4 regions of the Streptomyces sp. CLCI03 genome follow, and region 3 is predicted to be linked to each of the others. Evidence: riboswitches for the same ligand, from Rfam matches in the RefSeq annotation. Region 3 holds a riboswitch; each other region holds the start of a gene.
The links. Region 3 has a riboswitch for cobalamin ahead of ACWG52_RS02505 (CoA-acylating methylmalonate-semialdehyde dehydrogenase). Riboswitches for the same ligand answer to the same signal wherever they lie in the genome.
Positions count from the first base shown of each region.

Region 1: linked by a shared signal. The riboswitch ahead of ACWG52_RS28355 (cobalamin biosynthesis protein) and the one ahead of ACWG52_RS02505 (CoA-acylating methylmalonate-semialdehyde dehydrogenase) in region 3 are both predicted to bind cobalamin.
Region 2: linked by a shared signal. The riboswitch ahead of ACWG52_RS13065 (ribonucleoside-diphosphate reductase subunit alpha) and the one ahead of ACWG52_RS02505 (CoA-acylating methylmalonate-semialdehyde dehydrogenase) in region 3 are both predicted to bind cobalamin.
Region 4: linked by a shared signal. The riboswitch ahead of metE (5-methyltetrahydropteroyltriglutamate--homocysteine S-methyltransferase) and the one ahead of ACWG52_RS02505 (CoA-acylating methylmalonate-semialdehyde dehydrogenase) in region 3 are both predicted to bind cobalamin.

Region 1 covers NZ_CM132132.1:6,145,920-6,153,588, reverse strand. The annotation lists gene ACWG52_RS28375 (hypothetical protein) at 1-261, opposite strand, end outside; gene ACWG52_RS28370 (alpha/beta hydrolase) at 442-1,572, opposite strand; gene ACWG52_RS28365 (inorganic phosphate transporter) at 1,894-3,171, shown strand; gene ACWG52_RS28360 (hypothetical protein) at 3,198-3,419, shown strand; cobalamin riboswitch at 3,542-3,693, shown strand; gene ACWG52_RS28355 (cobalamin biosynthesis protein) at 3,733-4,716, shown strand; partial or broken gene ACWG52_RS28350 (cobyric acid synthase) at 4,713-6,381, shown strand; gene ACWG52_RS28345 (putative cobaltochelatase) at 6,526-7,669, shown strand, end outside.
Region 2 covers NZ_CM132132.1:2,904,970-2,912,638, reverse strand. The annotation lists gene ACWG52_RS13070 (ribonucleotide-diphosphate reductase subunit beta) at 1-644, opposite strand, end outside; gene ACWG52_RS13065 (ribonucleoside-diphosphate reductase subunit alpha) at 644-3,034, opposite strand; cobalamin riboswitch at 3,178-3,299, opposite strand; gene ACWG52_RS13060 (GNAT family N-acetyltransferase) at 3,351-3,848, opposite strand; gene ACWG52_RS13055 (YbdD/YjiX family protein) at 3,945-4,139, opposite strand; gene ACWG52_RS13050 (carbon starvation CstA family protein) at 4,139-6,358, opposite strand; gene ACWG52_RS13045 (GntR family transcriptional regulator) at 6,511-7,275, opposite strand; gene ACWG52_RS13040 (extracellular solute-binding protein) at 7,565-7,669, shown strand, end outside.
Region 3 covers NZ_CM132132.1:524,800-532,468, forward strand. The annotation lists gene ACWG52_RS02480 (aminoglycoside phosphotransferase family protein) at 1-138, shown strand, start outside; gene ACWG52_RS02485 (3-hydroxybutyryl-CoA dehydrogenase) at 269-1,138, opposite strand; gene aceB (malate synthase A) at 1,135-2,727, opposite strand; gene aceA (isocitrate lyase) at 2,865-4,151, opposite strand; gene ACWG52_RS02500 (short-chain fatty acyl-CoA regulator family protein) at 4,538-5,950, shown strand; cobalamin riboswitch at 6,034-6,204, shown strand; gene ACWG52_RS02505 (CoA-acylating methylmalonate-semialdehyde dehydrogenase) at 6,391-7,669, shown strand, end outside.
Region 4 covers NZ_CM132132.1:6,868,586-6,876,254, reverse strand. The annotation lists gene ACWG52_RS31815 (serine hydrolase domain-containing protein) at 1-432, shown strand, start outside; gene ACWG52_RS31810 (galactose-binding domain-containing protein) at 752-2,824, shown strand; gene ACWG52_RS31805 (TetR/AcrR family transcriptional regulator) at 2,946-3,557, shown strand; gene metE (5-methyltetrahydropteroyltriglutamate--homocysteine S-methyltransferase) at 3,554-5,872, opposite strand; cobalamin riboswitch at 6,047-6,275, opposite strand; gene ACWG52_RS31795 (hypothetical protein) at 6,491-7,021, shown strand; gene ACWG52_RS31790 (hypothetical protein) at 7,018-7,560, shown strand; gene ACWG52_RS31785 (FAD-dependent oxidoreductase) at 7,667-7,669, opposite strand, start outside.

The sequences.
Region 1 (7,669 bases), 5.6 Mb from region 3:
GGCGCCCGTGGGGGCGGGCCGGCCGCCGTCTCCGGCGCCGAGGTTGCGCTCGGCCCAGCGGGTCAGGCGTACGGCGTCGGCGAGCGAGGCCCGGGCCCGGTTCGCGAGGTCGGCCGTGGCGGGCGTACCCGCCGGGGGCCGGGGCGCGGGCCGGGTACGTCGGTCGGTCACCGCCTTGCGGGCCGCGGCGACGGAGCGCGGCGAGACGAGTCGGAGTCTGGAGTCGCGAGCCAACTGCTCATCAGGCTTTCGGGACGTCACGGAAGCAGTCTCGCCCGTCACTGGCCGAAAGCCCAAACGGAACCGGCCGTTGTCGCCGCTCACCCGCAGCGCAGACCGGGACAAGCCGCCCGTGCGGCCCTCTCCGTCACAGGGCCTTCACATGACGGCTCTTCGACAGGGTCGTTCACGAGGCCTTCGACGCGGGCCTCGACACGGTCTTCACATGAGGGGGGTGAGGAAGCGGCGCAGGGCCTCCTCGTAACCGGCCGGGTCGGCGTTCCACATCGCGCCGTGTCCGGCTCCGGCCACGGTGTGCAGCGTGACGAGGTCGGGGCGGGCTGCGGCGAGCCGGCGGGAGGGCCCCCAGGGGGCGAGCGCGTCGTCCGGGCCGTGGACGATCAGTACGGGCACGCGCAGCACGCCGGGGTCGGCGCCCGCCGGCCGGCGGTCGGCCCGCAGGCCCGTGAGGCCCTCGGCGGCCCGGACCGCCAGGGGCAGCACCACACCGGGGACCCCGCGGGCCGCGGCGAGCCCGCGCAGGGTGGCGTGCCAGTCGAGCACCGGGGAGTCGAGGACCAGCCCGGAGACGCGGTGGGCCAGCGGCGAACGCTCGAAGGCGCGCAGGGCCATGGTGGCGCCGGTGGACCAGCCGTGGAGGATCACGCGGCGGGCTCCGTAGCGCAGGGCGTAGCGGATGGCGGCGTCCAGGTCGCGCCATTCCGATTCGCCGAGGTGGCCGAGGCCGTCCGGGGAGGCGGGGGCGCCCAGGTCGCCCCGGTAGCCGAGGTCCAGGACGGGCAGCTGGTGGCGGTGCAGGAAGGGCATGACCACCATCGGGTGCTCCCGGCTGCCGCCGAGCCCGTGCACGGTGATCACCCAGGTGTCCCGGGCGGCGGGCAGGAACCACGCGGGCAGGGCGCCGAGCTCTCCGGGGATGTCCACGTCGGCGTGGTCGAGCCCGAGGGCGGTGCGCGGGTTGCCGACGTACACCTGGGGGGTGAGGGAGACCCGGGTACCGGGTGCGAGGGTGCCGTGGGTGACGGAGACGAGTCGTCGTACGACCGCGTCCGGGCCGGGGTCGGCGTCCGGGTCCACGGGTCCGACGACGGCGTGCACGCCGGGTGCGACCAGGCCGTACGTGCCGGGGCGCAGGGAGGCGAGCGAGCGGGTCAGCGTGATCCGGCCGTCGGCCACGTCGTGGACGGCGAGCCGTGGTCCGCCGGGCAGGGGACGTCCGGGTTCGGGCCGCAGGGCCGCGTCGGCGGCGTGCCGGCCGATGGCGACGGCGGCCGCGCCGGCGCCCAGCAGGGTGGTGGTGACGGCCGCTGCCGTCGCTGTGGCGGTACGCACTGCTCCAGTGTCGGGTCGGGGCCTCCGGCGGGCCACCGGAGCAGATCCGTCCACCGCCGGCGCGGGCCGGGCCGGGGGCGTGTGATCTGAGTCTCTTTCGGCGCCCCGGAGGGGGAGTCGGACGCGCACCGGACACCCTCCGGAGGGGTTCATTCACCCGGCTTTGACGTGCATTAATGGCGCTATCTACGCAAGTATCAGGACGAATGACCCGATCACACCCCGCGCCAGTACACCGCTCCGCCCGCGCCAGTTCATCTTCCGTTCACTCAGGTTGCCTACGGTCGCCGAGCCACTGACGTCAAACAGAAGCCTGGGTAAATGGAGCACATAACGCTTCTCCTCGGGATCGTGATCATCACCGCTCTCGTGTTCGACTTCACGAACGGTTTCCACGACACAGCCAACGCGATGGCTACCACCATCTCGACCGGCGCCCTCAAGCCCAAGACGGCGGTGGCCATGTCCGCCGTGCTCAACCTCGTCGGCGCGTTCATGTCCGTGGAGGTCGCCAAGACGATCTCCAAGGGCCTCGTCAACGAGGAAGGCATCCAGCCAGAGGTGATCTTCGCCGCCCTGGTCGGGGCGATCCTCTGGAACCTCGTCACCTGGCTGGTGGGTCTCCCCTCCAGCTCCTCGCACGCCCTGATGGGTGGCCTGATCGGCGCCGCGGTCGCCTCCGCCGGCATCGGCGCGGTCAACGGCAGCGTCGTCGTCACCAAGGTCCTCATCCCCGCGATCGCCGCCCCGCTGGTGGCCGGCATCGCCGCGTACCTGGCCGCCAAGGTCACCTACAAGCTGGGTGACAAGGTCGGCGAGAAGACCTCCGCCAAGGGCTACCGCGCCGGTCAGATCGCCTCGGCCGGTCTCGTCTCCCTCGCGCACGGCACCAACGACGCGCAGAAGACGATGGGCATCATCACCCTGGCCCTCATCGCCGGCGGCGCGATCGCGCCCGACGCGAACCCGCCGGTCTGGGTCATCGTCTCCGCCGGTCTGGCCATCGCGATGGGCACCTACCTGGGTGGCTGGCGCATCATCCGCACCATGGGCACCGGCCTGACCGACCTGCAGCCGCAGCAGGGCTTCGCCGCCCAGACCTCGGCCGCGTCCGTCATCCTCGCCTCCTCGAACCTCGGCTTCTCGCTCTCCACCACCCACGCGTGCTCCGGCGCCGTCATGGGTTCGGGCCTGGGCCGCAAGGGCGGTGTGGTCCGCTGGTCCACCGCGACCCGCATGTTCATCGCCTGGGGCCTGACCCTGCCGGCCGCCGCGCTGGTCTCGGCCGGTGCCGAGCTGGTCATGCGTTCCGGTGACATCGGCGTCGCCGCCGTCGCCGTCTTCCTGGTCGCCTCCTGCCTCGCCATCTGGGTCATCTCCCGCCGCCAGGTCGTCGACCACCACAACGTCAACGACGTCGAGCGGGCGGACGTCGAGGCGCCGGGTGTCGTCACCACGGCCATCGCGGCCGTCACCGTCCCGCCGACCGTCGCCGCCGCCGGTACCACCGCCGCGGTCACGGACGAGGACCTCAAGGCCACCATCCCGGCCGAGACGACCGCCCCGACGACCGCACCGGCTCCGGCCGCCGCGGTCTGACCGAGACATACAGAGGAAACGGCAGTATGAAGATCGACTGGGAAGCACTCGGCTCCGTCTTCGGGGTCAGCCTCTCCGCCACCGTCGCCCTCGTGGCCCTGTTCACCCTGGGCCTGGTGGGCCTGTCCAAGCACGAGACGGCCACCGAGCAGGGCGGCACCGCCACCCTCGCCCGCACCGGCGCGTACCTCTGCTTCGGGCTCGTCGCGGCGGCCGTGACGTACGGGATCTACCTGATCGTCTCCTGATCCGCCGCCGTAGGGCGGGTCGGGTGTGAAGGCTCCCTCCGGGTTTGTCCCGGGGGGAGCTTTCGCGTTCCCTCCTTCGCCCTCCGTCCCCGCCGCACCGCAGGTCAACGGCGAGTTGACGGGCGTTCGAGGCGCGTGGTGGACTGCCGGAGCCAATACGGCGGCATGGAGAGGAAGTCCGGTGCGAATCCGGCGCGGTCCCGCCACTGTCACCGGAATCGCACGCCGCGCGTGCGTCCCGGGAGCCAGGAACTCTCGCCGCCGGACACGTCGAACCAGGGCGCGGACCCTGAGTGAGGACATACCTGCCACCATGCGTGCCGATCGCGTCTTCGCGTACGGCGCCACGGCGGGCCTGATCGGCGACCGGATCCTCGGAGATCCGCGCCGAGGGCACCCCGTGGCCGCCTTCGGACGGGCCGCCGCCGCCGTCGAACGCTCCCTGTGGAGCGACGACCGCGCCCGGGGCCTCCTGCACACCCTGGTGTGCGCCGGGGGCGCGGCCGCCGTCGGAGCGCTGGGCGCCCGCGCCGTGCGCTCCCGGCCCGCGGCCGCCCGTATCGCCCTGACCGCCGCCGCCACCTGGGCCGTCGTGGGCGGCACCTCCCTGGGCCGGGAGGCCCGCGCCATCGCGGGCGCGCTCGCCGCCGGGGACATCGAGGTGGCCCGGGAACGGCTGCCCCACCTGTGCGGACGCGACCCCCAGGCCCTGGACGGACAGCAGATGGCCCGCGCCGTCGTGGAGTCCGTCGCCGAGAACACCTCCGACGCGGTGGTGGGGGCCCTCGTATGGGGCGCCGTAGCCGGAGTCCCCGGACTGCTGGCCTTCCGCGCCGTGAACACCCTGGACGCGATGGTCGGCCACAGGTCCCCCCGCTACCTGCGCTACGGCTGGGCCTCCGCCCGGCTCGACGACCTGGCCGGCTGGCCGGGGGCCCGGCTGACGGCGGTCGCCGCCGTACTGGCCGGCCCCGACCGGCGGGGCGCCGTACGGGCCTGGCGCGCGGACGCCGCCGCACACCCGAGCCCGAACGCCGGCCCCGTGGAGGCCTCCTTCGCCGGGGCGCTGGGCGTCAGACTGGGCGGAACCCTGGCGTACGGCGGCCGGGTCGAGCACCGGGCCGTACTGAACGGCGAGGCGGGGCGACCGGTGGAGGTCGCGGACATCGAGCGGGCGGTACGGCTGTCGCGCCAGGTGACCTGGCTGGCCCTGGGCGCCTGCGTGGCCACCCGGATGCTGGTGGCACGAGCAGGAGCGGTACGCGGGGTACGAGCGGTACGAGGGGGACGCGCATGAGCGGCACGAGGCGCGGCGGGGGTCTGCTGGTCGCGGGCACCACGTCGGACGCGGGCAAGAGCGTGGTGACCGCGGGCATCTGCCGCTGGCTGGCCCGCCAGGGCGTGAAGGTGGCGCCCTTCAAGGCACAGAACATGTCGCTGAACTCCTTCGTCACCCGGGAGGGCGCCGAGATCGGGCGCGCCCAGGCGATGCAGGCCCAGGCGGCCCGCGTGGAGCCGACCGCGCTGATGAACCCGGTGCTGCTCAAGCCCGGCAGCGACCGCAGCAGCCAGGTCGTCCTGCTGGGGAAGCCCGTGGGCGAGATGAGCGCGCGCGGGTTCTTCGGGGGAGCTGGGGGGTCGTCCCCCGGGAAGGCGCTGCACGGCGGGCGCCAGGAGCAGCTCCTCGGCATCGTCACGGAGTGCCTGGAGCAGCTCCGGGGCACGTATGACGCCGTGATCTGCGAGGGGGCGGGGAGTCCGGCCGAGATCAACCTGCGCCGGACCGACATCGTGAACATGGGCATCGCGCGCGCCGCGCGGTTCCCGGTGGTCGTGGTCGGGGACATCGACCGCGGCGGGGTCTTCGCGTCGTTCTTCGGGACGACCGCGCTGCTCTCCCCCGAGGACCAGTCCCTGATCGCGGGCTATTTGGTCAACAAGTTCCGCGGTGACGTGTCGCTGCTGGAGCCTGGCATGGAGATGCTGCGCGGCCTGACGGGCCGTGCCACCTTCGGGGTGCTGCCGTTCCAGCACGGCCTGGGCATCGATGAGGAGGACGGCCTGCGGGTCTCCCTGCGCGGGGCGGTGCGCGAGTCCGTGGTCGCGCCACCGGTGGGTGAGGACGTCCTGCGGGTCGCGGTGTGCGCGGTGCCGCTGATGTCGAACTTCACGGACGTGGACGCGCTCGCGGCGGAGCCGGGGGTCGTGGTGCGGTTCGTGGACCGGGCCGAGGAACTGGCCGACGCGGACCTGGTCGTCGTACCGGGCACCCGGGGCACGGTGAAGGCCCTGGAGTGGCTGCGCGAACGCGGGCTCGCGGACGCGCTGCTGCGCCGGGCCGCCGAGGGGCGGCCGGTGCTGGGCATCTGCGGCGGGTTCCAGGCGCTGGGCGAGCGGATCTCGGACGAGGTCGAATCGCGGGCGGGCGAGGTGGACGGCCTCGGGCTGCTCCCCGTGCGGGTGCGCTTCGAGCGGGAGAAGACCCTGGCCAGGCCGGTGGGTTCGGCGCTGGGCGAGGACGTCGCGGGCTACGAGATCCACCACGGCGTGGCCGAGGTGCTCGGTGGCGAGGCCTTCCTGGACGGCTGTCGCGTCGGGTCGGTGTGGGGCACCCACTGGCACGGATCGCTGGAGTCGGACGGCTTCCGCCGGGCGTTCCTGCGCGAGGTGGCCGCCGCCGCGGGGCGGCGCTTCGTCCCGGCGCCGGACACGTCGTTCTCCGTGCTGCGGGAGGAGCAGCTGGACCTGCTCGGCGACCTGATCGAAGAACACGCCGACACGGACGCGCTGCTGCGGTTGATCGAGGGCGGAGCCCCCGCGGGCCTCCCGTTCCTGCCGCCGGGCGCCCCGTGACGGGCCGGGCCCTGCGGGCCTGTCCCCCACCCCGCCCCTTCCCGGGACCGGGCTCCGCCCGGACCCGGCGAGCGACGCGTCCCCGGAAGGTCTCGTCCCCGCGGGAACGGGAACCACGACAAGAGCTCGATCAGGTGCTCGCGCAGGAGGGGGACATCCCCGCCGGAGCGGGGAGCAGGAACGCCGGCACGGCGAAGCGCAGGTACAGCGGCACCGATGTCCATCGCAAGCCACTCGAAGGAGTGACCATCTCGTGAGCAGCACCCACTTCCCGTTCTCGGCCGTCGTCGGGCAGGACGACCTGCGGTTGGCTCTTCTGCTCAACGCCGTGAGCCCAGCGGTCGGCGGGGTGCTCGTGCGCGGTGAGAAGGGGACCGCCAAGTCCACCGCCGTGCGCGCGCTGTCGGCGCTGCTGCCGCAGGTCGACGTCGTTCCCGGCTGCCGGTTCTCCTGCGCACCGGCCGCACCCGACCCGTCGTGCCCGGACGGCCCGCACGAGTCCGGCCCCGGCGCCCTGCGGCCCGCGCGCATGGTGGAGCTGCCCGTCGGCGCCTCCGAGGACCGGCTGGTCGGTGCTCTGGACATCGAACGCGCTCTCGCCGAGGGGGTGAAGGCCTTCGAGCCCGGCCTGCTGGCCGACGCGCATCGCGGGATCCTCTACGTCGACGAAGTGAACCTGCTCCATGACCACTTGGTGGACGTGCTGCTGGACGCCGCGGCGATGGGCGCCTCGTACGTGGAGCGCGAGGGCGTCTCCGTCCGGCACGCGGCCCGCTTCCTGCTCGTCGGCACGATGAACCCCGAGGAGGGCGAGCTGCGGCCGCAGCTCCTCGACCGGTTCGGGCTCACCGTCGAGGTGGCCGCCTCCCGCGAGCCCGCCCAGCGCGTCGAGGTGGTCCGCCGCCGGCTCGCCTACGAGGACGATCCCGCGGGCTTCGCGACCCGCTGGGCCGGGGACGAGCACGAGGTCCGGGCCCGGGTGGTGGCCGCGCGGGCGCTGCTGCCGAAGGTCTCGCTCGGCGACACCGCGCTCCTGCAGATCGCGGCGACCTGCGCCGGGTTCGAGGTCGACGGGATGCGGGCCGACATCGTGATGGCGCGGACCGCGACCGCGCTGGCCGCCTGGGCCGGGCGGACCGACGTACGGAAGGAAGACGTCCGGCAGGCCGCCCTGCTGGCGCTCCCCCACCGGCGGCGCCGCAACCCCTTCGACGCGCCCGGGCTCGACGAGGACATGCTCGACCGGATCCTGGACGAGTTCCCCGACGAGGACCCGGAGCCCGAGCCCGAGCCGGAGCCCGAGGGCCCCGGCGACAGCGGCCCCGAGGACGACGGCCCCGGCGGTGGTCCCGACGGCGGTCCCGGTGGCACGCCCCCGCAGGGTGACGGGTCCCAGG
Region 2 (7,669 bases), 2.4 Mb from region 3:
GTCTCGTCACGGAACACCCAGTTGGTGCCGGTGGCCAGGCCGTGCAGCAGACCGCGCGAGCGGAACCAGTACACGTACGCGAAGGCACCGTAGAAGAACAGGCCCTCGATGCACGCCGCGAAGCAGATCAGGTTCAGCAGGAAGCGGCGGCGGTCGGCGGCCGTCTCCAGCCGGTCGATCTTCTCGACCGAGTCCATCCACTTGAAGCAGAACTGCGCCTTCTCGCGGATGGAGGGGATCTCCTCGACCGCGTCGAAGGCCGCCGCGCGGTCGTCCGGGTCGGGCAGGTAGGTGTCGAGCAGCGTCAGATAGAACTGGACGTGCACGGCCTCCTCGAACAGCTGGCGCGACAGGTACAGGCGCGCCTCAGGGGAGTTGATGTGCTTGTAGAGCGTCAGCACCAGGTTGTTCGAGACGATCGAGTCGCCGGTCGCGAAGAACGCGACCAGTCGGCCGATCATGTGCTGCTCGGAGGGCGTCAGCTTCGCGAGGTCCGCGACGTCCGAGTGGAGGTCGACCTCCTCGACGGTCCAGGTGTTCTTGATCGCGTCCCGGTAGCGCTCGTAGAAGTCCGGGTAGCGCATCGGGCGGAGCGTGAGCTCGAAGCCCGGGTCCAGGAGGTTCTTGTTGTCGTTGGAGCTCATTACTGGCAGGCCTCGCAGGACTCGGGGTTCTCAAGGGAGCAGGCCAGCGCCTCGGCGTCGGCGACCGCCTGCGGCAGCTCGACGGGGGTGGCCGCCTGCGCGGCGCGGGCGATCTTCGTCGCCGGGCGCGAGCGCAGGTAGTAGGTGGTCTTCAGACCCTGCTTCCAGGCGTACGCGTACATCGAGCTGAGCTTGCCGATGGTGGGCGTCTCCAGGAACAGGTTCAGCGACTGCGACTGGTCCAGGAACGGCGTACGGGCCGCCGCCATGTCGATCAGACCGCGCTGCGGGATCTCCCACGCCGTGCGGTACAGCTCGCGGACCTCGGCCGGGATCCAGCCGAAGCCCTGGACCGAGCCGGAGGAGTCGCGCAGCGCCTCACGGGTCTGGGCGTCCCACACGCCGAGCTGCTTGAGCTCCTCCACCAGGTAGCCGTTCACCTGGAGGAACTCACCGCTGAGCGTCTCGCGCTTGAACAGGTTGGAGACCTGCGGCTCGATGCACTCGTACACGCCGGCGATCGAGGCGATGGTCGCCGTCGGGGCGATGGCCAGGAGCAGGGAGTTGCGCATGCCGGTCTCGGCGACGCGGGCGCGCAGCGCGTCCCAGCGCTCCGGCCAGTTCAGCTCGACGTCGTAGTGGTCCGGGTGCAGGACACCACGGGCGGTACGGGTCTGCTCCCAGGCCGGCAGCGGGCCGCTGCGCTCGGCGAGGTCGCAGGAGGCCTCGTAGGCGGCCAGCATGATGCGCTCGGAGAGCTTGGTGGACAGGGCCTTCGCCTCGGGGGAGTCGAAGGGCAGCTTCAGCTTGAAGAAGACGTCCTGGAGGCCCATCGCGCCCAGGCCCACCGGGCGCCAGCGCGCGTTGGAGCGGCCGGCCTGCTCGGTCGGGTAGAAGTTGATGTCCACCACGCGGTCGAGGAAGGTGACGGCGGTGCGGACGGTCTCGTCGATCCGCTCCCAGTCGATCTCCGGGCCGTCCGCCGTGTCGATGACGAACGCGCCCAGGTTGACCGAGCCGAGGTTGCAGACGGCCGTCTCGCCGTCGTTGGTGACCTCGATGATCTCGGTGCACAGGTTCGAGGAGTGGACGACGGTGCCCGGCTCGGCGGTCTGGTTCGCCGTGCGGTTGGAGGCGTCCTTGAAGGTCATCCAGCCCTGACCGGTCTGCGCGAGGGTGCGCATCATCCGGCCGTACAGGTCGCGGGCGGGCATGGTCTTGCGGGCCAGGCCGTCGGCCTCCGCCTTGCGGTAGGCGGCGTCGAAGTCGTCGCCCCACAGGTCGACCAGCTCGGGCACGTCGGCCGGGGAGAACAGCGACCAGTCGGCGTCGGCGTTCACGCGGCGCATGAACTCGTCCGGCACCCAGTGGGCGAGATTCAGGTTGTGGGTGCGGCGCTGGTCCTCACCGGTGTTGTCACGGAGCTCCAGGAACTCCTCGATGTCCGCGTGCCAGGTCTCCAGGTAGACGGCGGCGGCGCCCTTGCGGCGGCCACCCTGGTTCACGGCGGCGACGGACGCGTCGAGGGTCTTCAGGAACGGCACGATGCCGTTGGAGTGGCCGTTGGTACCGCGGATCAGCGAACCGCGGGCGCGGATGCGGGAGTACGACAGGCCGATGCCGCCCGCGTGCTTCGACAGGCGCGCGACCTGGTGGTAGCGGTCGTAGATCGAGTCGAGCTCGTCCAGCGGGGAGTCCAGCAGGTAGCAGGAGGACATCTGCGGGTGCCGGGTGCCGGAGTTGAAGAGCGTGGGGGAGGACGGCAGGTAGTCCAGACGGCTCATCAGCCGGTACAGCGAGGCCACTTCCTCGACGGCCTGGACGCTCTCGTCGGCGGCCAGACCGCACGCCACGCGCAGCATGAAGTACTGCGGGGTCTCGATGACCTGACGGGTGATCGGGTGGCGCAGCAGGTAGCGGCTGTGCAGGGTGCGCAGGCCGAAGAAGCCGAAGCGGTCGTCGGCGCCCTCGGCGAGGGTCAGCTCGACGAGCGAGTCGAGCCGGCTCGCGTGCGTACGGACGAACTCGGCGGTGCGGTCCGCGATGAGGCCCTCGCGGTGGCCGACCTCGACGGAGGCCGAGAAGGAGGTGGAGCCCTGGCTCGCGGCCTCGTCGCGCACGGCCAGCGTCAGCAGGCGGGCGGCGAGCCGGGAGTAGGCCGGGTCCTCGGAGATCAGACCGGCGGCGGCTTCGGTGGCCAGCCCGCGCAGTTCGGCGTCGTCGGCGGCGGAGCTGCGGCCGCGCAGCGCGGAGGCCGCGACCCGGCCGGGGTCGGTGTCGGGGAGGTCCGCCGTCAGTTCGGTGAGGGTACGCAGCAGCGTGGCCCCCGGGCCCTCGGTGTTGTCGCCAGAAGTGGACTCGGCGCGCGGTGCGGAAGGCGCGATGGTCACGGCGGGAGCTCTCCCTCGCTCGGCCCGGTCATCGGCGGGGCGGGGCGCGAGCGGGCGCATGCGGGCGCGACGAGAACGCGTACCCCGCATGGCGTCCACCGGCCCAACCGCGAGGCCCGGACGAATCGGCACCCGGTTCGGTCGAGCCGGGCGCGCTGTCGGCAGGTCATCGGACTTGGTGTCCGGTAGCCGGACACTTCATACCGTTGCGGGACAGTTCCGGATTCGCACCGGATTCCCCTGCGGCGACAGCAGGCATGAGCATACATGTGGGGGCGGCCCTCTGCGGTAACCCCCACATGTAGTGTCGGCGTGGCTACAGCTTGAGCCGGTAAGTGAGGAGTGTCAGGCCTTCGATCGGCGCCCAGTCCCGCTCCGGAGTGCGTACGAAGCCCAGTCGCGCGTAGATCCGATGGGCCCCGGCCATGCCGCGTTGGGTGGACAGAACCAGGCCGGTCACCCCCTCCAGCGCCCTCGCCCGCTCGACGCAGGCCCGCACCAGAGCCTCTCCGGCACCTTGGCCGCGCGCCTCGTGGGCCACCGCGAGCATCCGGAACTCGGCCTCGTCCGGGGCCGCGATGTCGGCGAGCGGGCTGCCCGGAGCGGCGAAGGTCACACCGCCCAGAAGCCGTTCGTCGCGCACGGCGACGAGCACCTCGCCCTCGGCGGCCCGACCGGCCACGTCGCGCAGCACGTTCAGGTAGTGGTCGTCCTCGTTGAAGTCCAGATGCCCGTCGGCGAGGTAGGCCCGCGCCGTGATCTCGCCCAGCTCCGCGTACTCGGCGGGTCGCACCGCCCTGATCACCATGTCCATGCGGTCGAGTGTGCAGGAGGGGCGCCGACGGGCGGGTGCCGGGCGGACGAAGGCCCCGCCGCGGGGAGCGGCGGGGCCTTCGGCGTGCGGGGTGGTTCAGCAGCAGCGGAAGCCCTCGCGGGGGTCCGCCTCGCGGGCGTCCGTGCGGGCGCGCTCGAAGGCGCGGCGGGTCAGGACCTCCGCGTCCGGGTCGTGGGAGCGGGCGTGGGCCACGTACCGGTCGTACGCGGCCTCCCCCGAGAACTCCCGTACGTAGAACCGCGCCTTCGCCAGCGCGCTGCGCACGCTCATCAGGCCACCGGCTCCTTGACGTGTCCGCCGCCCGCCTCCGGACCCGCCGCGGCGAGCTCCGCCCGCTCCTCGGCGGTCGCGATCAGCCCGGCCGGGGCGACGATCTTCGACTCGGTCCACGGGGTCTCGGAGAGGGTCGCCGAGCCCGGGTCGCGGACGGCCTTGAGGCAGGTCCGGGCCGCGTCCGCGAGGACCACGATGATCAGGAGGGCGAAGAGGGCGCACAGGACGCCGTCGACCGTGGCGTTGGTGACCACGGTGTGCATGTCGTCCATGTTCTTGGCGGGCGCCAGGACCTTGTCGGCGTCGATTCCGGCCTGGTACTTGTCGCGCTGGGCGAAGAACCCGACCTTCACGTCCTCCGAGAAGATCTTCTGGTAGCTCGCGGTCAGGGTCACGGTGGCGTCCCAGACCAGCGGGACGCCCGTCACCCAGGCCCACTTGAGCCGGCCGGACTTGATCAGCAGCGTGGTGCAGACGGCCAGCGCGACCGCGGCGAGCAGCTGGTTGGCGATGCCGAAGAGCGGGAAGAGCTGGTTGATGCCGCCGAGCGGGTCCTTGATGCCGACCCACAGGAAGTAGCCCCAGCCGGCGACGACGATCGCGCTCGCGAACCACACGCCGGGCTTCCAGCTGACGTCCTTGAAGGACTTGTGCACGTTGCCGAGGGTGTCCTGGAGCATGAACCGGCCCACGCGGGTGCCCGCGTCGAGCGTCGTCAGGATGAAGAGCGCCTCGAACATGATGGCGAAGTGATACCAGAACGCCTTCATGCCGGCGCCGCCGACGACGGCGGAGAAGATCTCCGACATTCCGAGTGCGAAGGTCGGCGCACCGCCCGTGCGCGAGAGCAGGCTGGCTTCCTCGACGTCCTTGGCGGCCTGGGCGAGCGCCTCGGGGGAGACGGCGAAACCGAAGTTGGTCACCGCCTGGGAGGCGGACTCGACCGTGGTGCCGATGATTCCGGGCGGCGAGTTGACCGCGAAGAAGAGGCCGGGCTCGATGATGCAGGCCGCGATGATCGCCATGACGGCGACGAACGACTCGGTCAGCATGGCGCCGTAGCCGATCATGCGGACCTGGGTCTCCTTCTGGATCATCTTCGGGGTGGTTCCCGAGGAGACCAGGGCGTGGAAGCCGGAGAGCGCGCCACAGGCGATGGTGATGAAGACGAAGGGGAACATCGACCCGGCGAAGACCGGTCCGTCGCCGCGGGCGGCGAAGTCGGTGATCGAGGGCATCTTCAGCGTGGGCATCGCGATGACCACGCCGATGGCGAGGAGCGCGATGGTGCCGACCTTCATGAAGGTGGAGAGGTAGTCGCGGGGCGCGAGCAGCATCCACACCGGCAGCACCGAGGCCAGGAAGCCGTACACCACCATCCAGATGACCAGCGTCTCCTTCTCCAGGGTGAAGGTGTCCGCGAAGGAGGACTCGGCGACCCAGCCGCCCGCGACGATGGCGAGCAGCAGCAGCGCGACGCCGATGACGGAGACCTCGGTGACCCGACCCGGTCGCAGGACGCGCAGGTAGAAGCCCATGAAGACGGCGATCGGGATGGTCATGCCGATGGAGAAGACGCCCCAGGGCGAGTGCGCCAGGGCGTTGACGATGACGAGGGCCAGGACCGCCAGCAGGATGATCATGATGGCGAACACGGCGATCAGGGCGGCGGCCCCGCCGACGGGGCCGATCTCGTCCCGGGCCATCTGGCCGAGCGAACGCCCGTCGCGGCGGGTGGAGAAGAACAGCGTGACCATGTCCTGGACGGCCCCGGCGAAGATGACGCCGGCAACGATCCAAATGGTGCCCGGCAGATAGCCCATCTGCGCGGCGAGTACGGGTCCGACGAGCGGACCGGCGCCGGCGACGGCCGCGAAGTGGTGGCCGAAGAGCACTCGGCGGTCGGTGGGATGGAAGTCGACACCGTTGTCAAGGCGTTCGGCGGGGGTGGCCCGGGTGGCGTCCACCTTCAGCACGCGGTTCGCGATGAAGCGCGCGTAGAAGCGGTAGGCGATCGCGTACGAGCCCAGCGCGGCGGCGAGCAGCCAGGCGGCGGAGATCTCCTCGCCGCGCGAGAGCGCGAGTACGCCCCAGCCGATGGCGCCCACGAGTCCGACGAGCACCCACGCGGCGATGGACCGGGGAGAAGGCGAGCCCGACGTACTGCCCGGACTCGCCGCGTCCCGTTCTGTCCCTGTTGCTTCCGGTTCAGGCATGACCTCGTCCCCTCGTCGATCATCTGCGTAAGCGCAGGGAATCTACGGGGGATCGCCCGCTGAGCGTAAGACCCCGTCCGTATTCCGGTATGTGAAGGAATCGAGGACGCGGGGTCCGACGGGCCAGGTCGGGCGGGGTGGGAGGGGTGAGGTCAGACGGCGGGGCGCTTGAGCCTGGCGACGAACTTGTACCGGTCGCCGCGGTACACCGACCGCACCCACTCCACCGGTTCGCCGTCGGCGTCCAGGGAGTGCCGGGAGAGCATCAGCATCGGCAGGCCGACGTCGGTGCCGAGCAGGCCGGCCTCGCGCGGGGTGGCCAGCGAGGTCTCGATGGTCTCCTCGGCCTCGGCCAGGTGCACGTCGTAGACCTCGGCGAGAGCCGTGTAGAGGGAGGTGTACTTGGCGAGCGAACGGCGCAGCGCGGGGAAGCGCTTGGCCGACAGGTGCGTGGTCTCGATGGCCATCGGCTCACCGCTGGCCAGGCGCAACCGCTCGATGCGCAGCACCCGTCCACCGGTGGTGATCTTGAGCAGTCCGGCGAGGGTGTCGTCGGCCGTCACGTAGCCGATGTCGAGGAGCTGGGACGTCGGTTCCAGTCCCTGGGCCCGCATGTCCTCCGTGTACGAGGTCAGTTGCAGCGCCTGGGAGACCTTGGGCTTGGCGACGAAGGTGCCTTTGCCCTGGATCCGCTCCAGTCGCCCCTCTACGACCAGTTCCTGGAGGGCCTGTCGGACGGTGGTCCGCGAGGTGTCGAATTCGGCCGCGAGCGTGCGCTCCGGCGGCACCGGGGTGCCGGGGGGCAGTGTCTCGGTCATGTCGAGCAAGTGCCGCTTGAGTCGGTAGTACTTGGGAACGCGTGCCGTGCGGGTGACTGCCCCGCCGTCCGGCTCCGTGGTCGCCCCTTCGGTGGCCATCGCCGCCCGCCTTCCCGACTCCAGTTTCGCTGCCGTCACCGGCTCCTCCGATATGTGCGGTCACATCGTGACACGAGTGGGGGGACAGGCCTTCTCTCTCCCCAGGTGTCGGTCCGATAACGGACCGAGCACCCGCTCATTAGACCCTTGACACCCCTAAAGGTCTAGGCCAAGCTCCAGCTACTGGTCTAAACCAATATGGATCAGATCCCGGCCCCACGGCAGTACTTCGCGTATGTCACCGCGGCGGGCGAGGGAAGTGCAGGCAGGCATCCCTGAGGAGGGTGGCGTGAAGCGCAAGCTCATCGCGGCGGTCAGTGTCGCGGGCATGATGGTCGGAGTCGCGGCGTGCGGCAACGGCAGCGACGACAAGGCGAAGACCGACGCGGGTGGC
Region 3 (7,669 bases):
TGGGCTCAGCTCCACGCCGTGCAGGCGGCGTTCTGGGGTCGTCGGCACGGCTTCCGGGTCGCCCGCGGCGGCCCGATGCTCGACTGGATCACGGAGTTCGCCGACCACCTGGCGGGGTTGCTGACGCGGCCGGCCTGATCACCGACGGCTGGGCCGCCCCTTCTCCCGTACCCGGTGCGGCGCGGGTGCGGCGACACCACTCGCCCCACCCGCGCCCTTCCCGTGCGTCTCCGGCGCACCCTCTGCCCTGGAGACCCGCCGGGGCCCCTCAGCCCCGGCCGTACGTGTGGAACCCGCGGCCGCTCTTTCGGCCGAGCAGACCCGCCTGCACCATCCGCTGGAGCAGCGGGGGCGGCGCGTACAGGGGTTCCTTGAACTCCTCGTAGAGGGATTCCGCGATGGCCGCGACGGTGTCCAGGCCGATCAGGTCCGCCAGTTTGAGCGGGCCCATCGGGTGCGCGCAGCCCAGTTCCATCCCGGCGTCCACGTCCTCGGGGGCGGCGAACCCGGATTCGGCCATGCGGACGGCCGAGAGGAGGTAGGGGATCAGCAGCGCGTTCACCACGAAGCCGGCCCGGTCCTGGGAACGGACGACGGTCTTGCCCAGGACGTCGCGGGCGAAGGCCTCCACCGTGTCGAGGGTGTCCCGCGAGGTGTGGAGGGAGGAGACGACCTCCACGAGGGGCAGGACGGGGACGGGGTTGAAGAAGTGCAGGCCCACGACCCGGTCGGCGCGGCCCGTGGCCATGCCCAGCCGCATGATCGGGATGGCCGAGGTGTTCGTGGCGAGGATCGCTTCCGGGTCCGCCACGATCTTGTCGAGGGCGGTGAAGACCTCGGTCTTGGCCTCGGGGTTCTCGGTGACGGCCTCGATGACGAGCTGCCGGTCGGCGAGGTCCTCCAGCTCGCCGGTGAAGACGAGCCGGGCCAAGGCGTCCTCGGCGGAGATCCGGTCCAGTTTGCCGCGCTGCACGGCTCGTTCGAGGGAGACGGCGACGCGTTCCCGGGCGGCCCGGGCGGCCGTGTCGTCCGCCTCGGCGACGACGGTGTCGAGGCCGGCGCGGGCGCACACCTCGGCGATGCCCGCGCCCATCTGACCGCCGCCGACGACACCGACCCGGCGGATCGACGGGGTCATGACCGGTTCTCCGTCCGGCGGACGAGATGGCGGGTGTACGCCTCGGGGGTGAAGAAGGCGGGCAGGCCGGGGGTGAGCGCGGTGTTCACGAAGATCTCTCGGGCTTCGGTGACCCGGGCCCGCGGGTCCTCGTCCTCCAGTGCCGCGCATTCGGCGTCGAGGAGGTCGAGGACCGTCGCCCGGTCGGCCTGGTCGTGCCGCAGCCACTGCCAGATCTGGACGCGGGCGATCTCGGCGGTCGCGGCGTCCTCCATCAGGCCGTGGAGGGCCACGGCGCCGCTGCCGCGCAGCCAGGCGTCGAAGTAGCGCAGGGCGACGGCGACGTTCGAGCGGATCCCCTCCCGGGTGGGGGGCGCGGCGATCCGGCGGACGGACAGCAGGTCGGCGGCCGTGATCTCGACGTCCTCCCGGGTCCGGTCGAGTTGGTGCGGCCGCTCCCCCAGGACCTCGTCGAAGACCTCGCGGCAGACGGGGACCAGTCCGGGGTGGGCCACCCAGGAGCCGTCGAAGCCGTCCTCGGCCTCCCGTTCCTTGTCGAGGCGGACCTTGGCGAGGGCGGCGCTGTTCGCCTGCGCGTCCCGGCTGGGGACGTGGGCGGCCATCCCGCCGATGGCCTGGGCGCCGCGCCGGTGGCAGGTGCGTACGAGCAGCTCGGTGTAGGCCCGCATGAAGGGGGCGGTCATGGTGACCGCGGCCCGGTCGGGCAGTTGGAAGTCGGTGCGGTGGCCGAAGGTCTTGATCAGGCTGAAGAGGTAGTCCCAGCGGCCGGCGTTCAGCCCCGCGCTGTGTTCGCGGAGCTCGTGGAGGATCTCCTCCATCTCGAAGGCCGCGGTGATCGTCTCGATGAGGACGGTGGCGCGGACGGTGCCGCGGGAGATGCCGAGGAGTTCCTGGGCGTGGCGGAAGACGTCGTTCCACAGGCGCGCCTCGTACCGGTTCTCCAGCTTGGGCAGGTAGAAGTACGGGCCGTGGCCCGCGTCGATCTGCCGCTGGGCGCAGTGGAAGAAGTACAGGCCGAAGTCGACGAGGGACGCGGACAGGGGGCGTCCGTCGATCTCCAGGTGCTCTTCGAGGAGGTGCCAGCCGCGCGGGCGGACCATGATGGTCGCGAGCTGCTCGCCGAGGCGGTACTCCTTGCCCTCCGGGGTGGTGAAGTCGATGCGCCGTTCGACGGCGTCGAGCAGGGTCAGCTGGCCGCCGATGATGTTGGTCCAGGTCGGGGCGGTGGCGTCCTCGAAGTCGGCCATCCAGACCTTGGCACCGGAGTTCAGGGCGTTGACGGCCATCCGCGGCTCGGGCGGGCCGGTGATCTCGACGCGGCGGTCGGTGAGGCCGGGCGCGGGCGGGGCGACGCGCCAGTGCGGGTCCTCGCGCAGGGCGCGGGTGGCGAGCGGGAAGTCGAGGGGGGTGCCGCCGGCCAGGTGGCCCGAGCGGCGTCGGCGCTCCTTGAGGAGCTCCAGGCGGCGATCCGCGAACGCGCTGTCGAGCCGGCCGATGAACTCCAGGGCCTCGGGGGTCAGGATCTCCTCGTGGCGCTCACCCGGCGCGCCGAGAACCTGGACGCTGCTGGTCAGGGACGGGAGGGGCATGCGGTTCTCCTCAGGCGGGTCGGGGGTGGGTGCCCGGGGGGGAGGTCCCTCGGGCACCCGTCGGAAGGGGCCGCCGAGCGGGCGGGCCGGCCGATCGGCGGGCGGGGCCGGCGGTGCGGCTCACGCCCGTCGGTGGCTCAGTGGAACTGCTCTTCCTCGGTGGAACCGGAGAGCGCGGTGGTGGAGGAAGCCGGGTTGACGGCGGTGGAGACGAGGTCGAAGTAGCCGGTGCCGACCTCGCGCTGGTGCTTGACGGCGGTGAACCCCTGGGCCTGGGCGGCGAACTCGCGCTCCTGGAGGTCGACGTAGGCGGTCATGCCGTGCTCGGCGTAGCCGCGGGCGAGGTCGAACATGCCGTGGTTGAGGGAGTGGAAGCCGGCGAGGGTGATGAACTGGAAGCGGTAGCCCATCGCGCCGAGCTCCCGCTGGAACTTGGCGATCTGGTCGTCGTCCAGCGCGGCCTTCCAGTTGAAGGAGGGCGAGCAGTTGTAGGCCAGCATCTGGTCGGGGTACCGCGCGTGGATCGCCTCGGCGAACTCGCGGGCCTGGGCCAGGTCCGGGGTGCCGGTCTCGACCCAGATGAGGTCGGCGTACGGGGCGTAGGCGAGGCCGCGGGCGATGACCGGGGCCATGCCGTTCCGGACGTGGTAGAAGCCCTCGGCGGTACGCTCGCCGGTGCAGAACTCCGCGTCGCGCTCGTCGACGTCGCTGGTCAGGAGGGTCGCGGCGAGGGCGTCCGTACGGGCGATGATCAGGGTCGGGGTGTCGGCGATGTCGGCCGCCAGGCGGGCCGCGTTGAGGGTACGGACGTGCTGCGCGGTCGGGACGAGGACCTTGCCGCCGAGGTGGCCGCACTTCTTCTCCGAGGCCAGCTGGTCCTCGTAGTGGATGCCGGCGGCGCCCGCCGCGATCATCGCCTTGGTGAGCTCGAAGGCGTTCAGCGGGCCGCCGAAGCCGGCCTCGGCGTCCGCGACGATCGGCGCGAGCCAGTCGGTCGTGTCGGTGCCGCCCTCGGCGGTGGCGATCTGGTCGGCGCGCAGCAGCGCGTTGTTGATCCGACGGACCACCTGGGGGACCGAGTTGACCGGGTAGAGGCTCTGGTCGGGGTAGGTGTGTCCGGCCTGGTTCGCGTCGGCGGCCACCTGCCAGCCGGAGAGGTAGATCGCCTGGAGTCCGGCGCGCACCTGCTGGACCGCCTGGCCACCGGTGAGGGCGCCGAGGGCGTGGATGTAGTCCTGCTCGTGGAGCTGTCGCCACAACCGCTCGGCGCCGCGCCGGGCCAGGGTGTGCTCCTCGCGGACGCTGCCCGAGAGCCGCACCACGTCCTCGGCCGTGTAGGTGCGCTCGATGCCCGCCCAGCGAGGGTCGTCGGCCCACCGCTGCTTGAGCTGCTCGGCCGCCGCCGTCGTGTTCGCCTCTGCCATGACCGTCACCGTTTCCATCCGTCGCTGGTCTTGCCAATGAGCCGGACCGTGGGCCCGACGACTTGGCACTCTGTGCCTGTTAAGGAGCTGCGGCCGCCGAACCCGGCGCGGGGCCGAAGCTGAGCAATGCTGCCGAACGGCCGGGTCGAACCTCCTGGATGGCCGAAATCAGGGCGTGAGTCGGGCCGGTCGGTTCGTCCCGGCCGCCGTGTCCGGCGGGCCGCTGCACCGACTCTGGCACTGACACCGAGTGCCTTCAAGGAGGTACATCTGCCAAGGTCTGCGAATCTTCGGCATCGAAATTGCCAAGATTGCGAAGGGGTCGGTCGATGAAGATCCCCGTATTCTGACGTCGCGTGTCGGGCCCGGAACGGCGAGGGAGCGCGGTGAGCAAGACGTACGCGGGGGCGCGGTTGCGACGGCTGCGCGAGGAGCGGCGGATGACCCAGGCCGACCTGGCCCGGGTGCTCGCCATCTCCCCCAGCTACCTCAACCAGATGGAGCACGACTCCCGGCCCCTCACCGTTCCGGTGCTGCTGCGATTGACCGAGGCCTTCGGGGTGGATCCGGGCTTCTTCTCGGAGCGGGACACCAGCCGGCTGGTCGCCGACCTGCGCGAGGCGCTCGCGAACGAGGTGGCCGAGGCGCGGGTCTCCCCCTCCGACCTCGCCGAACTGGCCACCCGGATGCCCGCGGTCGCCTCGGTCCTGCTGGACCTGGGCCGGCGCAGCCAGCTGTTGGCCGAGCGTCTCGCCGACGCGGCCGACGGGCGGGACGTGGCCGCCGACAGCCCGCGCTCGCCCCATGAGGAGATCCGCGAGTTCTTCTACCGCCGGCAGAACTACCTCCACGACACCGATCTCGCCGCCGAAGGTCTCGCCGCCGAGATCGGCATCCGCCCGGGCGACGTCATCCGCGCGCTGACCCGCCGGCTCGCCGAGCGGCACGGGATCCGGACGGCCACGGACTCCGACCGGCTGCACCACTACGACGCCACCGCCCGGGTGTTGCACCTGTCGAACCGGCTCCGGCCGGGACAGCAGGCGTTCCGGATGGCCACCCAGCTGGCGCTGATCGAGTACGGGGCCGAGCTGGACCGGCTGGCCGCCGAGGACTTCCCGCCCGGCTCCCCCGTCCACGGCCTCGCGCGGATCGGCATCGCCAACCACTTCGCGGGCGCGCTCATCCTCCCGTACCCCGCCTTCCACGCCGCCGCCGAGGAGTTCCGCTACGACATCGAGCGACTCACCGACCACTTCGGGATCGGCTACGAGACGGTCTGCCACCGGTTGAGCACCTTGCAACGGCCCAGGCTGCGCGGAGTGCCCTTCTCCTTCGTGCGGGTGGACCGGGCCGGGAACATGTCCAAGCGGCAGTCGGCGACGGGATTCCACTTCTCCCGCGCGGGCGGCACCTGTCCCCTCTGGAACGTGTACGAGGCCTTCGCCGCGCCCGGCCGCATCCACGTCCAGGTGGCCGCCATGCCCGACGGACAGCGGTATCTGTGGACCGCCCGGGCCGTCACCCGCCACCGCGGCGGCTGGGGGGAGCCGGGCAAGACCTTCGCGATCGGGCTCGGCTGCGAGATCCGGCACGCCTCGCGCCTCGTGTACGCCGACGGGCTCGACCTCGACAACACGGCGGCGGCCACCCCCATCGGCATGGGCTGTCGGCTCTGCGAGCGCCTCGACTGTCCGCAGCGGGCCGTGCCGCCGCTCGGCCGGGCGCTGGCCGTCGACGAGAACAGCAGCACCTTCGTCCCGTACCCGGTGACCGGGAACCCGGGCCCCACGACGTAGGGCTGAGGGGACGTCAGGCCGCGGACGCCGGACGAAGGCGCGCGGCGGCGGCTCTGGACTTACTAGGACGTCCAACTATATGTTCGTGGCACAAGGTCCGCGGTGCAGGGAAGCCGGTGAGAATCCGGCACGGTCCCGCCACTGTGACCGGGGAGTGTGCTGCCATCCACACACCACTGACGAGCTTCGTCGGGAAGGCGGGCGGCACGCGGGGATCCGGGAGTCAGGATACCGGCCGCGGATGTTCCGTGTTGTCCACGAGGATGGAGCAGACACGCATGGCACCGGTTTGTACCCACGACCCTGGTGATCCGGCGGAGCGCGCGCACATGTCCGCACGCTCGTAGTCCCACGGCCCTCCCCAGCGGCGCACCCCATCGGGTGCCGTCCGCCGGTCAGCCGTGCCATCCCCGGATCCCACCTGACGAGAGCAGGCAACCATGGTCCGTGAACTCACCCATTTCATCGGCGGCAAACACACCACCGGATCCTCCGGTCTCTTCACCGACGTGTACGACCCCAACACGGGCGCCGTCCAGGCCCGGGTCCCGCTCGCGGGGCGCGCCGACACCGAGGCCGCCCTCGCGAACGCCGTGGAGGCGCAGGCCGACTGGGGGCAGTGGAACCCGCAGCGTCGCGCCCGCGTCCTGCTGCGTTTCCTCCAGCTGGTCGAGGCCGAACGTGACGCGCTGGCCCGGCTGTTGTCCTCCGAGCACGGAAAGACCGTCGCCGACGCCCATGGTGACCTGCAACGCGGCCTGGAGGTGGTCGAGTTCGCCTCCGGTGTCCCCCACCTGCTGAAGGGCGAGTTCACCGACAACGCGGGCGGCGGGATCGACGTGCACTCCTTGCGCTCACCGCTGGGCGTGGTCGCCGGGATCACCCCCTTCAACTTCCCCGCGATGATCCCGCTGTGGCAGGCAGCACCCGCTCTGGCCTGCGGAAACGCCTTCATCCTGAAGCCTTCCGAGCGGGACCCGTCCGTACCGCTGCGCCTCGCCGAGCTGTTCCTGGAGGCCGGCCTGCCGCCCGGCGTGCTCAATGTGGTCAACGGCGGGAAGGAGGCCGTCGACACCCTGCTGGAGGACCCGCGCGTGCAGGCCCTCGGCTTCGTCGGCTCCACCCCGATCGCCGCGCACATCTACGCGACCGCCGCGGCCCACGGCAAGCGCGCCCAGTGCTTCGGCGGCGCCAAGAACCACATGATCGTGATGCCCGACGCCGACCTCGACCAGGCCGTGGAGGCCCTGATCGGCGCCGGCTACGGCTCCGCGGGCGAGCGCTGCATGGCCGTCGCCGTCGCCGTCCCCGTCGGCGAGGAGACCGCGAACGCGCTGGTCGCGAAGTTGAAGGAGCGGATCGCCACCCTGCGGGTGGGTCGCTCCGACGATCCCGAGGCCGACTTCGGGCCACTGGTCAGCCGCGACGCCCTCGACCGGGTGAACCGCTACGTCGACATCGGAGCCACCGAGGGCGCCGAACTCGTCGTGGACGGACGCGGGTTCACCCTGCCCGGGCACGAGAACGGCTTCTTCGCCGGCGCGACCCTCTTCGACCGCGTGACCCCGCAGATGCGGATCTACCGCGAGGAGATCTTCGGCCCGGTCCTGTCCGTCGTACGGGCCGCCGACTACGAGGAGGCCCTGCGCCTGCCCACCGAGCACCCGTACGGCAACGGTGTCGCGATCTTCACCCGCGACGGCGACACGGCGCGCGACT
Region 4 (7,669 bases), 6.3 Mb from region 3:
GTGTCGTGGGCCCAGTCGGCCGGAGCGGTGATCTCCAACCCCGCCGACCTGAACACCTTCACCTCCGCGCTCCTCCGCGGCCGGCTGCTGCCCGCCCGCCTGCTGGACGCCATGCTCACGGTGACGCCGACCGACGCCACGAACACCCGGTTCTACGGGCTCGGCCTGCGCCGCTACGACCTGTCGTGCGGCACCTCGGTCTACGGGCACACGGGTACCGTGCAGGGCTTCTACACCTACGCCTTCTCCACCCGCGACGGGCGCCGCTCGCTCTCCGCGATGGCGAACACCTCGAACAGGGGGGAGGCGAACACGGCCCTCGGCGGGACCCTCGAAGCGGCGTTCTGCGGCAAGCCGGCCCCGAAGACCACCCAGCGCGGATTCGGCTTCGCCCCGGCCGAGATGGACCTGCCGGAACACAACGCGCGCTGACGCCGTAGCACCCTCCTCCCGAACGGGGCAGACCCGGCCGGCTCGCGTACGCCGTCCCGTACGCGGCCGAGCCGGGGCTGCCCCGTCGCCGTATCCGCTCCGCCCGTGAGCGGTGCGTGGACCTTGTGAAGAATCGGCGGATCTGATGAATCATCAGGTCACCTGTCCCGGACTATTGACTCCGTCGATGGCAGTCGCGATTCTCGTCCCACCATTTGTGAGGTCCATGACAAGTCATGGCTGTGACCGCGGCTCGTCGTGTCTCCGAACGGATCCGGCTCCTCGACCGTGCCATCCGGCTGACCTTAAGACGTGAGTGATGACCATTTCTCGACACACGCACCACAGGCGTAGGCCCCTGGCGGTCCTGTCATTGCTCCTCGCCGTGGTGGCCATGGTGCTCGGCCCCGTGCCCTCCTCCTCCGCCGCCGATCCCGGCTGGTGGAACCCGGTCGCGCGGCCCGCACCCGACTCCGACATCAACGTCACCGGCGAGCCCTTCAAGGGCACCGACGCCCAGGGACGGGTCCGGGGCTTCGTCGACGCGCACGACCACCTGATGTCCAACGAGGGCTTCGGCGGCCGGCTCATCTGCGGCAAGCCGTTCTCCGAGGCGGGGGTGGCCGACGCGCTCAAGGACTGCCCCGAGCACTACCCCGACGGCACCCTCGCGATCTTCGACTTCATCACCAAGGGTGGTGACGGCAAGCACGACCCGAACGGCTGGCCGACCTTCAAGGACTGGCCCGCCCACGACTCGTTGACCCACCAGCAGAACTACTACGCCTGGGTCGAACGGGCCTGGCGCGGCGGTCAGCGCGTGCTCGTGAACGACCTCGTCACCAACGGCGTCATCTGCTCGGTCTACTTCTTCAAGGACCGCGGCTGCGACGAGATGACCGCCATCCGTCTCGAAGCGCAGAAGACCTACGACATGCAGGCCTACATAGACAAGATGTACGGCGGCCCGGGCAAGGGCTGGTTCCGCATCGTCACCGACTCCGCGCAGGCCCGCGACGTCGTCCAGCAGGGCAAGCTGGCCGTGGTCCTCGGCGTCGAGACCTCCGAGCCGTTCGGCTGCAAGCAGATCCTGGACATCGCCCAGTGCAGCAAGGCGGACATCGACCGCGGCCTGGACGAGCTGTACCGCCTCGGCGTGCGCAGCATGTTCCTGTGCCACAAGTTCGACAACGCCCTGTGCGGCGTCCGCTTCGACGAGGGCGCCCTCGGCACGGCCATCAACGCGGGCCAGTTCCTGTCGACCGGAACCTTCTGGAAGACGGAGAAGTGCACCGGCCCCCAGCACGACAACCCCATCGGACTGGCCGCCGCCGCACCCGCGGTGCAGAGCAAACTCCCCGAAGGCGTGGCGATCCCGTCCTACGCCGCCGACGCCCAGTGCAATACGCGCGGACTCACGGAACTCGGCGAGTACGCGCTGCGCGGCATGATGAAGCGCAAGATGATGCTGGAGGTCGACCACATGAGCGTGAAGGCCGCGGGCCGGTCCTTCGACATCATGGAGTCCGAGTCGTACCCGGGTGTGATCTCCTCGCACAGCTGGATGGACATGGAGTGGACCGAGCGGGTCTACAAGCTCGGCGGTTTCATCGCCTCGTACATGAGCGGCGCCGAGGGATTCAGCGCCGAGGCGAAGCGGACGGACGCGCTGCGCGACAAGTACAACGTCGGCTACGGCTACGGCACCGACATGAACGGTGTCGGCGGCTGGCCCGGACCGCGCGGGGCCGACACCCCGAACCCGGTGCGCTACCCGTTCCGCAGCACCGACGGCGGCTCGGTCATCGACAAGCAGACCACCGGTTCGCGCACGTGGGACCTCAACACCGACGGCGCCTCGCACTACGGTCTGGTCCCCGACTGGATCGAGGACATCCGCCTCGTCGGCGGCCAGGGTGTGGTGGACGACCTGTTCAAGGGCGCCGAGTCCTACCTGACCACCTGGGGGAACTCCGAGAAGCACAGGTCCGGGGTGAACCTCGCCACGGGCTCCCCCGCCTCGGCGTCGAGCGCGGAGTGGTGGAACCCCTTCGTGAACTTCTCCCCGGGCCGGGCCGTGGACGGGGACTCCGGCTCCCGCTGGGCGAGCGAGTGGAACGACAACCAGTGGCTGCGCATCGACCTCGGGTCCGCGAACCGCGTGGGGCGCGTCACCCTCGACTGGGAGGCCGCGTACGGCAAGGCGTACCGCATCGAGGTCTCCACGGACGACACGAACTGGCAGACCGTCTGGTCCACGACCGCGAGTGACGGCGGCCTGGACACGGCCCGCTTCTCCGGGGTGACGGCCCGCTACGTCCGCGTCCAGGGACTCCAACGCGCGACGAAGTGGGGGTACTCGCTCCACGAGGTCGGCGTCTTCAGCAGCTGATCCCGCCGAGCGGGACTCCAGGGGCCGGGGTCGGCCGGATCTGCGGATCCGGCCGACCCCGGCCTCCCTCGCACCACGCACCACGCACGACGCACCGCGGCACGAACCGAAAGGAACGCCCATGGCACGGATGCCCTCGGCCGACCGACGCCGGCAGCTGACCGAGGCCGCCATCCGCGCGATGACCCGCGACGGCGTCGCCGGGACGACGACCAGGTCGATCGCCGCCGAGGCGGGCGTGTCCCTGAGCGTCTTCCACTACTGCTTCGACTCCAAGCAGGCCCTGCTCGAATCCGTGATCGCGGCGATCACCGACCACAGCGTCACCCTGGTGAAACAGGCGATCCAGCCCAAGGCCACGCTCCGGGAGACCGTCCGGGCGGGCTTCCAGGCGTACTGGGAGCATGTGTCCGCCCACCCGGGCGAACACATGCTGACCTACGAACTCACCCAGTACGCCCTGCGCCGACCGGACTTCGAGCACCTGGCGCGGCGGCAGTACGAGCGGTACTGCGACACCTACACCGAACTGATCGAGCAGCTCCGCCACCACATGGGCTTCGAACTCCACGTGCCCGTCCGGGTGCTGGCCCACTACCTGGCCGCCATGACGGACGGTCTGACGCTGAACCATCTCGTCCTCGGCGACGACAGGATCGCGGCGAACATCCTCGACATGATCACCGACCACGTCGCGAGTCTCGTCGGCGACGACCGGGAACCCGAAGGCTAGGCCGTTTCGGCGCGGACCTGCCGGGCGGCCTCGACCAGGTTCTCCAGCGAGGCCGCGGTCTCCGGCCAACCGCGGGTCTTCAGGCCGCAGTCGGGATTGACCCACAGCCGCTCGGCCGGGATGGCCCCCAGCCCCTTGCGCAGCAGCGCCGTCACCTCGGCCACGGAGGGGATCCGCGGCGAGTGGATGTCCCAGACGCCGGGACCGACCTCGCGCGGGTAGCCGGCGCCCGCGAGTTCACCGGCGACCTGCATGTGGGAACGGGCGGCCTCCAGGCTGATGACATCGGCGTCGAGGTCCTCGATGGCCGCCACGATGTCGCCGAACTCGGCGTAGCACATGTGCGTGTGGATCTGGGTGTCCGGCCGGACCCCACCGGTGGTGAGCCGGAAGGATTCGGTGGCCCAGGCGAGGTACGCGGCACGGTCGGCGGCCCGGAGCGGGAGGGTCTCGCGCAGGGCGGGCTCGTCGACCTGGATGACCGAGGTGCCGGCCGCCTCCAGGTCGCCGACCTCGTCGCGCAGGGCGAGGGCCACCTGGCGGGCGGTGTCACCGAGGGGCTGGTCGTCGCGTACGAAGGACCAGGCGAGCATGGTGACGGGCCCGGTCAGCATGCCCTTGACCGGCTTGGACGTCCGCGACCGGGCGTAGGTGGTCCAGCGCACGGTCATCGGGTCGGGGCGGGAGATGTCACCGGCCAGGACCGGGGGCCGGACGTAGCGGGTGCCGTAGGACTGGACCCAGCCGTGCTGGGTGGCCAGGTAGCCGGTGAGCTGCTCGGCGAAGTACTGGACCATGTCGTTGCGTTCGGGCTCGCCGTGCACCAGGACGTCGATGCCGGCCTTCTCCTGGAAGGCCAGGATCTCCCGGATCTCCGCCTCGATGCGGTCCTCGTAGCCGGCGGTGTCGATGCGCCCGGCGCGCAGGTCCGCGCGGGCGGTGCGCAGTTCGGTGGTCTGCGGGAACGATCCGATCGTGGTCGTCGGGAGCAGCGGGAGGCCCAGGTGTGCCCGCTGGGCGGCGGCCCGCTGCGCGTACGGTTGGGCGCGCCGCCCGTCCGCGTCGGTGACGGCGGCGGTGCGGGCCCGGACTGCGGGATCGTGGGTGAGGGCGGAGCCGGCGCGGGAGGCCAGGTCGGCCCGGTTGGCGGCGAGTTCGGCGGCGATCGCGCCCGTGCCGCGGGCCAGGCCCCGGGCGAGGGTGGCGACCTCCGCGGTCTTCTGGCGGGCGAAGGCGAGCCAGCGCCGGACCTGCGGGTCGATGTCGCGTTCGGCGGTGGCGTCCAGCGGCACGTGGAGCAGCGAGCAGGAGGCGGCCACGTCCACCCGGTCGGCGAGCCCCAGGAGGGTACCGAGGGTGCCGAGGGACTTCTCGAAGTCGTTGATCCAGATGTTGCGGCCGCCCACGACGCCGGCGACGAGGCGCTTGCCGGGCAGTCCCCCGACGGCGGCGAGGTCGTCGAGGTTTCCGGCCGCGGCCTCGGTGAAGTCCAGGGCGAGCCCCTCGACGGGGGCCTTGGCCAGTACGGGCAGCGCCTCGCCGAGCCGGTCGAAGTAGGAGGCGACGAGCAGCTGGGGCCGGTCGGTCGAGCCGCCGAGCTCCCGGTACGCGCGGGCGGTGGAGTTCAGTTCGGCCGGGGTGCGGTCCTGCACGAGGGCGGGCTCGTCCAGCTGCACCCACTCGGCTCCGGCGGCGCGCAGGTCGGCCAGGACCTGGGCGTAGACGGGCAGCAGCCGGTCGAGCAGGGCCAGCGGATCGAAGTCCGCGGCCACGCCCGGTGCGGGCTTGGCCAGCAGCAGGTAGGTGACGGGGCCGACCAGGACCGGGCGGGCGGTGTGGCCCAGCCGGAGCGCTTCCGTCAGCTCGGTGACCTGTTTGGTCGAGTCGGCGGTGAAGATCGTGTCCGGGCCGAGTTCCGGCACCAGGTAGTGGTAGTTGGTGTCGAACCACTTGGTCATCTCCAGCGGCGCCACGTCCTGGGTTCCGCGCGCCATCGCGAAGTACCCGTCGAGCGGGTCGGCCAGGGCGGCGGCGCGGTGCCGCTCGGGGACGGCGCCGACCATCACGCTGGTGTCCAGTACGTGGTCGTAGTACGAGAAGTCGCCGGTCGGCACCTCGGTGATGCCGGCGTCGGCCAGTTGCCGCCAGTTGGTCCGGCGCAGTTCGCGGGCGGTGTCCCGGAGGGCGTCGGCGGTGGTGCGGCCCTTCCAGTAGGCCTCGACGGACTTCTTCAGTTCGCGGTTCTGGCCCTGGCGGGGGTAGCCGTACACGGTGGCCACGGTGGGCCGTCCGGCGGCGGGGGTCGTGCTGGTCACGGAACTCTCCTTCGCGAGCGTTCTCCTGTGGACCCGATGAGGGGCCGAGGGCGCGAAGGGATGACGAACCGGGCGGATCCCGACCGGGTACGTGCAGGTGCACGCGTCCGCGGTCGTCCGCCTGATGTGTCGCCGACCCGCCCACGAGGTCACCGGGATCTCCGTGCGCGATCGGTCGCGCACGGGCAACGGGCAGGTCTTCGGACTCGCGGGCGCGTCCCGTCGTACGGATGCCGTACGAGACTCCTACTGGCCGTCGCTTCCCAGACCCGGTCGGGTCCAGTGCGTATGACGGCGGTCGTTCCCGCTCACCGCTGCGGGGCAGTCCCGGATTCCCACCGGGTTCCCTCTTACGACGCATCCCGCCTGGCGGACGGGGCGAACCAGCTGCTCGGCCAGAGTAGACGGCGTTCCCCGATGGCGCGCGGAGTTGTCCGGTATTCGGATGGTCGGGCGAGACTCATGGGGGTCGAAATTCGGCCATTGAGTGAATTGCGTCACTGAGGCGCGAGTTGTGTCCCTCTTGTCCGTTTACCGGATCTAACTGCCCGGTCAGCGCAGTACCTTGCAGCTCACTCCATCGAGATCCCTCGATGACCACCGGAAGACCGAGGAAGTATGGCTGGACCGGTCCCGCGCGCCGCGCTCGGCTGCGCCCTGGCACTCGGCGTGCTGACCGCCTGCTCGACGGCGAACGACGCCGACGGCAACGACTACGTCGGGGACTACAGCCGGCATCAGCCGCTCGCCGTCGTCGGATATCCCTCCACGGGATCGCTGGGGATCACCCAGGAAGTGGTGTGGCGGATCGCCGACGGCGACGTCGACGGGCTGGCGTCGCTCGTGTCCGACAAGCAGGGCGAGGGCATCCCCGAGAAGACCGCCCAGAACTGGGTCAGTGCCTTCCGCAAGGGCGCCGGCGGGCCGGTCACCGCGGAGTTCTACGACGAGGGCTCGTACCGCCAGACGGTCGTGCTCTACCTGCACCACACCGGCCAGATCAAGGAGCTCTACGTCCGGGCCGTGCTGGTGGACCACAAGGAGGCCTGGCTGGTGCGCATGACCGAGGCGGACCCCGCCGAAGCCACCGCCGTGGAGCCGTGGATCCCGAAGACACCCGGCGAGCTCGAATCGCGGGTTCCCCGATGAGCGCCCGCCCGAGGACGGCGCTCGTCGTCCGCGCCGCCCTGGCGTCCGTGCTGGCCTGCGGCGCCCTCACCGCGTGCGGCTCCGACGAGGAGGCGCTGCGGTACGCGACCGACTACGCGAACCACGATCCGCTGGGCGTGGTCGGCTATCCCACGTCCGATTCCCTGCGGATCACCCAGCAGTTGGTCTGGCGGCTCGCCGACGGCAAGGCCGAGGAGGTGGAGGCGCTCGCCGCCGACCCCGACGAGGCGAGGGGGGACGTGGAGCGGACCGCCCGGAACTGGATCCGGTCCTTCCATGAGGGGGCCAAGGGGAAGGTGACCGCGGAGTTCTACGACGAGGGGTCCGTGCGGCAGCTCGTCGTCGTCTACTTCCACGACACGGGCCAGACCAAGTCGTTCACGGTCCGCATCACCGGACGGACCGGGGAGGACGGCTGGCACGTCACCATGCGCGAGCCGGATCCGAAGGAGGCCTCGGCGACGCTCGACTGGGTGCCGCGGATCCCCGGGGCCCTCGGCTCGAAGACGCCTCGATGACCCGGTCCGGCGCCGGCGCCGCGTGAAAGGGCGCCGTCCGTGGATTCCTCCACCGGACGGCGCCCTCGACGGCACGGGAACCGGAACGGGACCGGGAGCGGTCGGATCA